One region of the Bradyrhizobium roseum genome, then DNA from elsewhere that is predicted to be linked to it. Evidence: predicted binding sites of a transcription regulator. Region 1 holds the regulator's gene; the other holds the start of a gene.
What was found. The regulator LexA, encoded in region 1, represses DNA repair genes until DNA is damaged. The targets are predictions, from matches to a motif close to TGTTCNNNNTGTGTTCNG.
Positions count from the first base shown of each region.

Region 2: a site for LexA is predicted at 2,771-2,788, ahead of QUH67_RS05810 (DUF3072 domain-containing protein). Genes of this name have one in related genera too.

Region 1 is NZ_CP129212.1:3,501,003-3,505,511, reverse strand. It holds gene QUH67_RS16790 (molybdopterin molybdotransferase MoeA) at 9-1,220, shown strand; gene lexA (transcriptional repressor LexA) at 1,419-2,120, shown strand; gene QUH67_RS16780 (hypothetical protein) at 2,340-2,756, shown strand; gene QUH67_RS16775 (hypothetical protein) at 2,801-3,073, shown strand; gene QUH67_RS16770 (ComEC/Rec2 family competence protein) at 3,135-4,509, opposite strand, start outside.
Region 2 is NZ_CP129212.1:1,239,280-1,243,788, forward strand. It holds gene QUH67_RS05795 (ABC transporter substrate-binding protein) at 1-663, opposite strand, end outside; gene QUH67_RS05800 (monooxygenase) at 1,088-1,426, opposite strand; gene QUH67_RS05805 (FkbM family methyltransferase) at 1,553-2,485, shown strand; gene QUH67_RS05810 (DUF3072 domain-containing protein) at 2,540-2,686, opposite strand; gene QUH67_RS05815 (hypothetical protein) at 2,817-3,155, shown strand; gene QUH67_RS05820 (hypothetical protein) at 3,145-3,357, shown strand; gene QUH67_RS05825 (hypothetical protein) at 3,303-3,530, shown strand; gene QUH67_RS05830 (AsmA family protein) at 3,958-4,509, opposite strand, start outside.

The DNA.
Region 1 (4,509 bases):
TTGTGCCCGTGGCCCTGATGCCTGTCGCCGATGCGCTTGCTGCGATCCTTGCCGGCGCTGAACCGTTGCCTGAAGAAATGATCGCGCTCGAGGCCGCCTATCACCGTGTGCTGGCGCGCGACGTCGCGGCACGGCGAACCCAACCGCCGCAGGCAATGTCGGCGATGGACGGCTACGCGGTGCGTGCGTCGGATGCCGCCGACACCAGCGCGCGGCTGAAAGTGATCGGCGAAGTCGCCGCCGGGCGGCCGTTCGAGCGCAAGGTCGGCAAGGGCGAAGCGGTACGCATCTTCACCGGCGGCGTGATCCCCGACGGCGCAGACGCCGTCATCATCCAGGAAGACACCGCCGTCGACGGCGACCACATCACCATCACCGAAGCAGCGGTCCCGGGACGGCATATCCGCGCCGCCGGCGTCGATTTCCGCGAGGGCGACGTGCTGCTCAAGCGCGGACGCCGCCTCACCGACCGCGATCTGTCGCTCGCCGCCGGCATGAACTATCCGGAGCTGGCGGTGCGCCGCCGGCCAAAAGTCGCCGTGCTCGGCACCGGCGATGAACTGGTGATGCCGGGAACGAGCCCCGGTCCCGGCCAGATCGTGTATTCCAACGGCTATGCGTTGCGGGCCCTGGCGCGCGCTGAGGGTGCCGAGGTCGCCGATCTCGGCATTGCCGCCGATACCTTGGCCGCCACCGCGGAAGGCATCCGCCGCGCGCGCGAGCTCGAAGCCGATATCCTGATCACCATGGGTGGCGCTTCCGTCGGCGACCACGACCTCGTTAAACGCTCGCTGGAGGCCGAAGGCACCGACATGGCGTTCTGGCGCATCGCGATGCGCCCCGGCAAACCGATGATGCACGGTCGGCTGGGTGCGATGCGGGTGATCGGCCTGCCCGGCAATCCGGTCTCCTCCTATGTCTGCGGCTTTCTGTTTCTGGTGCCGCTGATTCGCGCCCTGTTGGGCCGCGACACCATCCATCACGTGCGCGAACGCGCCGTGCTGGGCCGCGACCTGGCGGCCAACGACCAGCGCGAGGACTACTTGCGCGCATGGCTCGAGGAGCGCGCCGACGGTGTGCCGGTTGCGGTAGCCGTGACCCACCAGGATTCGTCGCTGTTGGGGAATCTCGCTGCGGCACGGGCACTTGTGATACGTGCGCCGCTCGCGCCGGCTGCCGTAAAGGGCTCGCGTTGCGAATTCCTGCGGTTGCCGGACTGACGCCCCGCCGGCATCTTGAGACGGAGGCAGAACGCGTTCACCAGAAATTAAGTGGTTGCGGAACACATATCGAACATATAGTGTCCGTTCATGATTTGTTTCGACTGCTAGTGTCTGTTGTCAGGGGTTGGGGACTTCTGCGAGGGACATGACGATTCGGAACTCTAAGACGACGCCAACCCCGGGGGATTGCTCGCGATGCTTACGCGCAAACAATATGAACTTCTGCGTTTCATCAATGAACGGCTGAAGGAAGCCGGCGTTCCGCCCTCCTTCGACGAGATGAAAGACGCGCTCGACCTGCGTTCGAAATCCGGCATCCACCGCCTCATCACGGCGCTGGAGGAGCGTGGCTTCATCCGCCGCCTGCCCAACCGCGCCCGCGCCATCGAAGTCATCAAGCTGCCCGAACTGGCCGCCGCCGCCGGCAGCCGCCGCGGCTTCACGCCGAGCGTCATCGAAGGCACGCTCGGCAAGCGCACGGTCAGCGCGCCGGCTGCAGCAGACGATGGTGAGCGTCCGGTCGCGGTGCCCGTCATGGGCCGGATCGCCGCCGGTACGCCGATCGAGGCGCTGCAGACCCGCAGCCACACCATCAGCGTGCCGCCCGACATGCTCGGCTCCGGCGAACACTATGCGCTCGAAGTGCGAGGCGATTCCATGGTCGATGCCGGCATTCTCGACGGCGACATGGCGCTGATCCAGCGCAACGAGAATGCCGACACCGGCGATATCGTGGTCGCGCTGATCGACGAGGAAGAAGCCACGCTCAAGCGTTTCCGCCGCCGCGGCGCCTCGATCGCGCTGGAGCCGGCGAATGCCGCCTACGAGGTCCGCATCCTGCCGCCCAATCGGGTCCGGATCCAGGGCAAGCTGATCGGGCTGTACCGCAAATACTGAGCTGCCGTTCGCCGGCATCACCGCGACGCAAATCCAGCCCCGGTCCTTCGGCCGGGGTTTTTGCTGCGCGGCTGCGTATCGCGTTTGTGATCAGCACGCGGTGCACCGGCCGCAGAAATGCCCCGAAGCAGGAAAAGTCTCGGTGCCAAGTCCACTCTGATAGAGGCCGGTGCCTCGTTCCAGACACGGGTCTGCTATCTCAATCGAGGGAGCCATCCGATGTGTGACTACAGCCTGCATGCCGTCGCGAGCCGGCCTGCCCAGGTCGGCGAGACGCTGATCACCACTACCTTCCGCGGTACATCGACCCGCGGCTTTGCATCGGAAAGCGAACCGGCGGTCGCGGTCTGCATGCTTCCGGGCACTGAACTCGCGTTCGCCGAGGAGGTCAGATACGACAGCCGCTGGATCTGGACCCGAACCTCCGACTGGCGGGTCGGGAAATTCAATCAGATCGAAACCGAAGTGGCCGAGCGTCACCATGACGCGATCGAATTTCCGGACGGAAGCCGCGTGTTGGTGACACAACTCTGCCGCGGCCAGCGCGCGACCGTTCTGCAATTGCCGGTGACCGGGAGCGACCGCACGGCGAAGCTGACTGGAACGCCCCGAACCGAATCCACCGTCGCGCGTTAACCCCACTTCCGATCCGCCGGTTCCGGCCGGTGGATCGTCGTGGTATGTTTTCCAGGTTACGCGTCGCCGAGAGGCAATCGGTGGTCAACAAGGTTACATGGCAGAAGGCTGGACGAGTGACCGAGCCGGGGCGGTACATGTTCCGCTACGGCTGGCTCACCGTCACGGCCGACGATCTCGCGGTCTGGCAGAAATTCCCGGAGGCGTCGTTCACACTGGTCGGCCTGCCCTCGTCCCCCGATGCGCCCGAGGAATATCATCTGGGCGCGTTTGAAATACCGGCTCATCCGTCAGCGCCCGCGATCGACGAGCATTAGTTTTGTTTGACGCGTTTTCTTGACGCGACCCGGCCTCCGCTTCGCTTGAAAACGCGATGTCCTATTCATCCGCCTGCAGATCGGCTTCCGCCGGGGTGGCATCGACCGCGCGCGGCGGCACGATGCGAGGCGCCAGCACGCTGGCGTCTGCCTCTCCTTCATCGGCCGCGGCCGGCGACCACGGGCGGTCGATGCCTCTCGGCCTCGCCGCCTCGACGACAAAACCCTCCGGCCCCCGCCGCAGCGCCATCGCACCCTGCCGCCGCAGCCGGTCGGCATCGATGACCGACGCTGCACATGACGCGGGTGCCGGACGCAGCGTCACGATCAGCGCCGCGCGCTCGCAATCGTCCGCCAGCGCCTCGGGCTTGTAGGCCTGCGCGACGAGGCCACCGCCGGCCGATTGCATCACGCAGCCGAGATCGTCGCAGGAAACGCCCTCGGTCAACGACGCGTCCGCCGCCGCGCGCCCATCGGCGTCTGCCGCCAGCCATTGCTTGAGCAGGAACGAATCACGCGAGCCTTTGACGGCGTGCATCAGATGCAGCCTGCCGTCGCCGCCGCGCACGCCGACATGGCGGCCGTCGGCGGAGATCAGGATATCCGGCTGCGGCGTCCGCGCCGCCCACAGCGCCGCCGCCAGCACCAGCGCGGCGCCCGACCAACGCAGCGGCGTGCGCAACAGGCCGAGCAGGATGATGCCAAAACTGGCCGCGATCAGCGGGCCGATGCCGAACGCCGGCACCCGGCCGACCGCACCGGGCACGGCCGCGACCCATTGCGTCACGAAGATCATCCAGTCGATACCGATGCCCATGATCGCCCAGAACAGGCGATCGAAGCCGAACGGCATCGCGGCGAGGCCGAGCAGGCCCGCCGGCATCACGACGGCCGACACCACCGGCATCGCCGCGAGATTGGCCAGCACGCCGTAGGGCGTAATCCGGTGAAAGTGAAACGCCGCATACGGCATGGTCGCAAGCCCCGCCACCAGCGAGGCCAGCAACAGCATCGTCAGTTCGCGGCCGCCCCACAGCGCCGCACGGGCGGTGGCGGTATGATCCACCGTTGCGAACAGGCGCGGCATGCCGATCTGCACCAGCGCCACCAGGCCCAGCGTGGCGGCGAACGACATCTGAAAACTCGGATGAACCAGCGCTTCCGGCGCCGCCGTCAGCACGATCAGGGCCGCGACCGCGAGCGTGCGGAACGTGATCGCCCGGCGGTCGACCATGACGGCTATCAGAACCACCGCCGTCATGAAGAACGAGCGCTGCGTCGCGACTTCCGCGCCCGACAGCAGCAGATAGAACGCCGCGGCAACCAGCGCTGCCACCGCCGACCATTTCTTGATGGCGTAGCCGGCAGTCAGCGCGGGAAACAGCGCCAGCACCGCGCGCACCGCGAAGAACACGACGCCGGCGACGACTGCCATG
Region 2 (4,509 bases), 2.3 Mb from region 1:
GGCGTCCATGAAGGTGTAGAACGACTGGAACGAGTCGGTCGATTCCACGCCCATCGGCTGGCCGACGGCGTAGACGCGCTGGCCGGTGGCCTTGCGGCTGGAGGACTGCACCTTGTCGCACCAGAACGACCAGTAGTCTTCCCACTTGGTCGGGATGTCGCTCTGCTTGAAGCCGGCCTGCTCCAGCATGTCCTGCCAGATCTGCACATGCATGCTCTGCTGCTTCAGCGGAAAGCCGTAATAGGCCTTCTTCTTGGCAACGTCGTTATAGAGCAGCACGGTTTCCAGCGTGTTCGGCGCGAACGCCGACTTCATCGGCGTCATGATGTCGGTGAGGTCCTCGAGCTTGCCTTCAAAGGCCCACTTGCCCTGCGCCTGCACGTCGTAGCTGTCGGAATAGGCGACGTCGGGCACGGTGCCGGAATCCAGCGCCGCCACGGTCTTCGGAATCATGTCCTGGATGGCGTATTGCGACAGCTCGACCTTGATACCCGTCTTGGCCTCGAACTTCTTGATCGCCTCGAGGAGCGCGTCGTCCTCGGATTTGTAGAAGCCCTTGCCGAACCAGACCGTGATGGTCTTCTGCTGGGCCAGCGCGGGCGCCGTGGCGTACAATAGCCCAGCGGCTGCGACCGCGAGTGAAACTGATCTCCTGGATATCACGTTGTTCTCCCTGAAAACGCCGGCTTATTAACCGGTTGGACAATGATAGCGCAACCATAAAGCGTTATAAAGATGGTGCGAGGCAAACTTCAGTAGGGGGACATTCCGGGCGCAAATGCGGCGGCGGCCTTGCCACAGCATTTTGGTTCAATCATTTGGTTCAATCATTTTCGCCCACAGATACCGGTGGCGGCCGGGCGGACGCGCTCCACATGAACCCTGAACCCGTGGCGAGACCGTCATGCCCGCCGCCGGGTCTCTTCATTGGCGAGCCCGATGGCAGGGCCCCGCCGGGGCATCCGGCACGCCGCGACTTGTCGATTGGGTCACGGCCGTCTCTGGAATACCGGCCCGCCCGGCCAAGGCCGGGCGATGACAACCGAATATGCATCGGCAGTCTCGCGATGCGCCCCTTGCGTCTTGATCAGGCCGCGACCTCGATCGCCTTGCCGTTGACGCGGGTTTCTTCCTTCATGTTGTCGACTGTCACATGAGTGTCGTACCAGGTAAGGCGGGGCCGAACCCCGAAGCGCGCGGTCAGGTCGGCGATGCGCGCTTCGGTAAACCAGGCTTCCGCCGCTTCACGGCTGTCCCAGAGATAGACGCCGCCGGTGCCATTTTCCCCGTTCAGGTAATCCTTGCGGATCAATCCTTTGCCGGCAAGGCCGCGATAGGTCGGCGCGGTCGACGTGCCGCCTTTTATGGCCTGTTCCTCGGAGCGTTTTGGCAAATCGAACTGAACGACAACGATGCAATTGGGCATGGGGAGTCCTCCGGTCAGGTCGGGTATCATGCGCTGAATTTTTAAGCCTGGTCAAAGGCCGGTTGAGATCGGCACAGAAGCGTGATCCCGTCTGCATCGGCAGTCCGGAGAGAACCGAGGAAGCGAATGGAATTATCCTACTCACAGAATCTCGAAGACTATCATCTCTCGCTTGCCTTCACCGGACAGGCTGCCGGAACCTACATCGATGTCGGCGCGGGGCATCCGGTCGCCGACAACGTCTCATTCTGGTTCTATGAACGCGGCTGGCGCGGCATCGTCGTCGAGCCGCAGCCCGAACTTGCGGCGCTTTATCAGCGGCTGCGTCCGCGCGACGTCGCGGTTCGTAGCCTGGTCGGACGTCACTGCGGCGAAATGGATTTTCATGTGGTCGAGCGCCTGCACGGGCTCTCGACGACGGTGGAAGGCCTGGCGCAAAAGGCAAAGGACCTTGGCGCCGATTATCAGACGGTTCGCACGCCAGTGACCACGCTGGCAAAACTATGCGAGAAGCACGATCTCGGCGCGATCGACTTCCTCAAGATCGATGTCGAGGGCGCCGAAGGCGATGTTCTGTTCGGCGGCGACTGGCAACGGTTTCGACCCAAGGTGATCGTCGCCGAAGCGGTGACGCCGCTGGCGTCGGAGCAGGGATGGCAGGACTGGGAGCCGTTTCTTCTGGCGCAGGGCTACCGTTTCGCACTGTTCGACACGCTCAACCGCTTCTATGTCGCGCAGGAACATCCCGATATCCTGGCGCGCCTTCCGTCCGAGCGGGCGCCGTGGCACGCGGTTCGCCACATGTACGAGATCGGTCGCGCGCCCGACAACGAGCTGCATCCCGATCACGCGTTGGCGCAGGATCTCGCGCGCGGGTTTTGGGCGAGCCTGCCTCATCTCGATCCGGACCTGTTGACATCGCTTCTGGCGCGCGCCCGCCGAATTTCGAAATCCGACGACATCGCAGCGCTGGCGTCCACGGTCGATACCGAACCGTTTCGCGCCGCACTCGGCCGCATCGCCTGCGGGTATGACGGCGGACAGATCGTCGATGAGTGAGAGACGGCGAATGTTGTCAGCGTGTCTCAATGTCTCCCGCGCATATGCCGACGTTCAAAACGAATTCGCCAACTCGATCTCCGCCTTCAGCGCGGCGATCCGCCGCTCGGCTTCCTTTGCCGTCAAATCCCGCTCGAACAATTTCGGCTGATAGGCCTCGGCGCTGAGCGTGCGCAGCGTCGCTAGTTGGCGGGGTGTCATGGGGGCGTCCACCTGATCGGGGAGGCGGGGCATTTTTGGAACTCCAAAGAATCTTTGCTCGGCCCCGACTCTTAACTTGAAATTTGTTCTTTATTTGTTCTTATAGGGTTCAACCGCAAGGAGACCACCCATGGACAATAAACTCAACGAAATCAGAAGGAAAATCAGGCTCTTGCGGGCGGAGATGCTGGACGCGGAGGGTAATATCCGCCACCAGGTCAACCGCGATGAGGACTGCTCGGCGGCCGCCGTTCACCTGATGTCCATGCGGGGTGCCATGCTCGGTCTGATCCGGGAGCGCAACCGGCTCGGTGGCGAGGAGCGGCTGCTCAATGTCGACGAGCGGCTGAAGCTGGATGTTCGGGCGGCCAGCCGAAAGCCCGCGACCGGAATGCCGGCGGGTTTTCCGGCGAAGGCCGCCGCGGCAAAGGCCGCCACGACAACGGCCCGAGGCCGCCGTGAGCGATGAAGCGATTCAATCCCTGCGCCGGCGGATCGGCGAGCTGGACCAGCTTGCCCGCCGGCTCGATCAGTCCGGCCTCGACAACGCGCGGGCGCAGCTCCTGCTCGCGCGCAAGCGGGCGGAGTTGGAAGACTTCATCAACAGGGATCGGCGATGTCAGCACCGCTTCGATGGTACGACCACAACGCGGATAACCCGCCATGGATAAAGGCGCTGGCGGAAGTTCGCATCCAGGCCACGCGCGAAGGCTGGTGCCACGCGCATGTGCAGGCGATCATCGTGGCGATCGACCAGTACGCCGAGGCGGCGCTGGGTAACCGGAGTTATTTTCTCAACAAGCCGTATGGTGTCGGCGGGGGGCGGGGGAATGACGTGCCGTGAAGAGCGCCGCTGAACGCCGGCATCTGCCAGCTGATGTCGTTGACATACTTATATAGCAGTACCGCTATAAAGAGCGCGGATGACGGTGCAAAAGCCGACCCATTGGATCGGGGGATGTCGAAACCGGCAAGACGATCCTGCGCGACTACATCAAGGCGACAGTCGGATTTGAAGAGCTCGGCGAAGCGACTGGGACCCAGCCCAAGAGTTTCATCCGAATGTTCGGTCCGCGCGGCAATCCGCAGGCCAGGAACCTCTTTAGCGTTCTTGGCTATCTTCAGAAGCGTGCGGGTGTGAAGCTCCACGTCGCATAGCGGACGCAGCAAGTAGCCTGGATGAGCGCAGCGATATGCTGGCTGCGATCGAGCAAAGAGCCCGGATGTCGCTGCGCTCACCCAGGCTACGCAGCATTGATTAGAACAGATAGCTAATTCGCCTTCGCGCCCTCTGCCGCTTCCGGCGCCGCCGGCTTCTGCCCGCCGCCGGTGAACCGCTCGATCACCGAGCGCACCGCGTCGCGAGTCTTGCGATCCTTCACCGCATCGAGCAGCGGGGCGGCGCCCGGCGAGCGGCGGATCAGGCTTTCGGGATCGGGGAACACCAATGGGTCGTCCCACGGGCCCTGCACCACGAAGGGCAGTTCAAATCCCTTGTCGCCGCCATTGGCCGCCGGCGTCAGGCTGGCGACGCCCTTGAGATCGTATTCGCGCGACGGCACGGAAGCCGTACCGATCAAACTCAGGCGGGTCGTCGGCCCGTCGACGCGGAGGTCCTCGACGGTGGCCAGCCCGTCGTTGAAGCGCACCGAAACCGAGAGATTGTCGTAGGGCGTCGAGCCCGAGCGCAGATTGCCGCTGCCGGCCAGCGGCCGGCGCTCCAGCCGCTTCAGCAGTTGTTCGACATTGAAGCCCGCGATCGCGCCGTCATGGCCGGTCAAGGTCGCGCTGCCGTCGAGCGAGGAGGCGAGGCCGAATGGGCT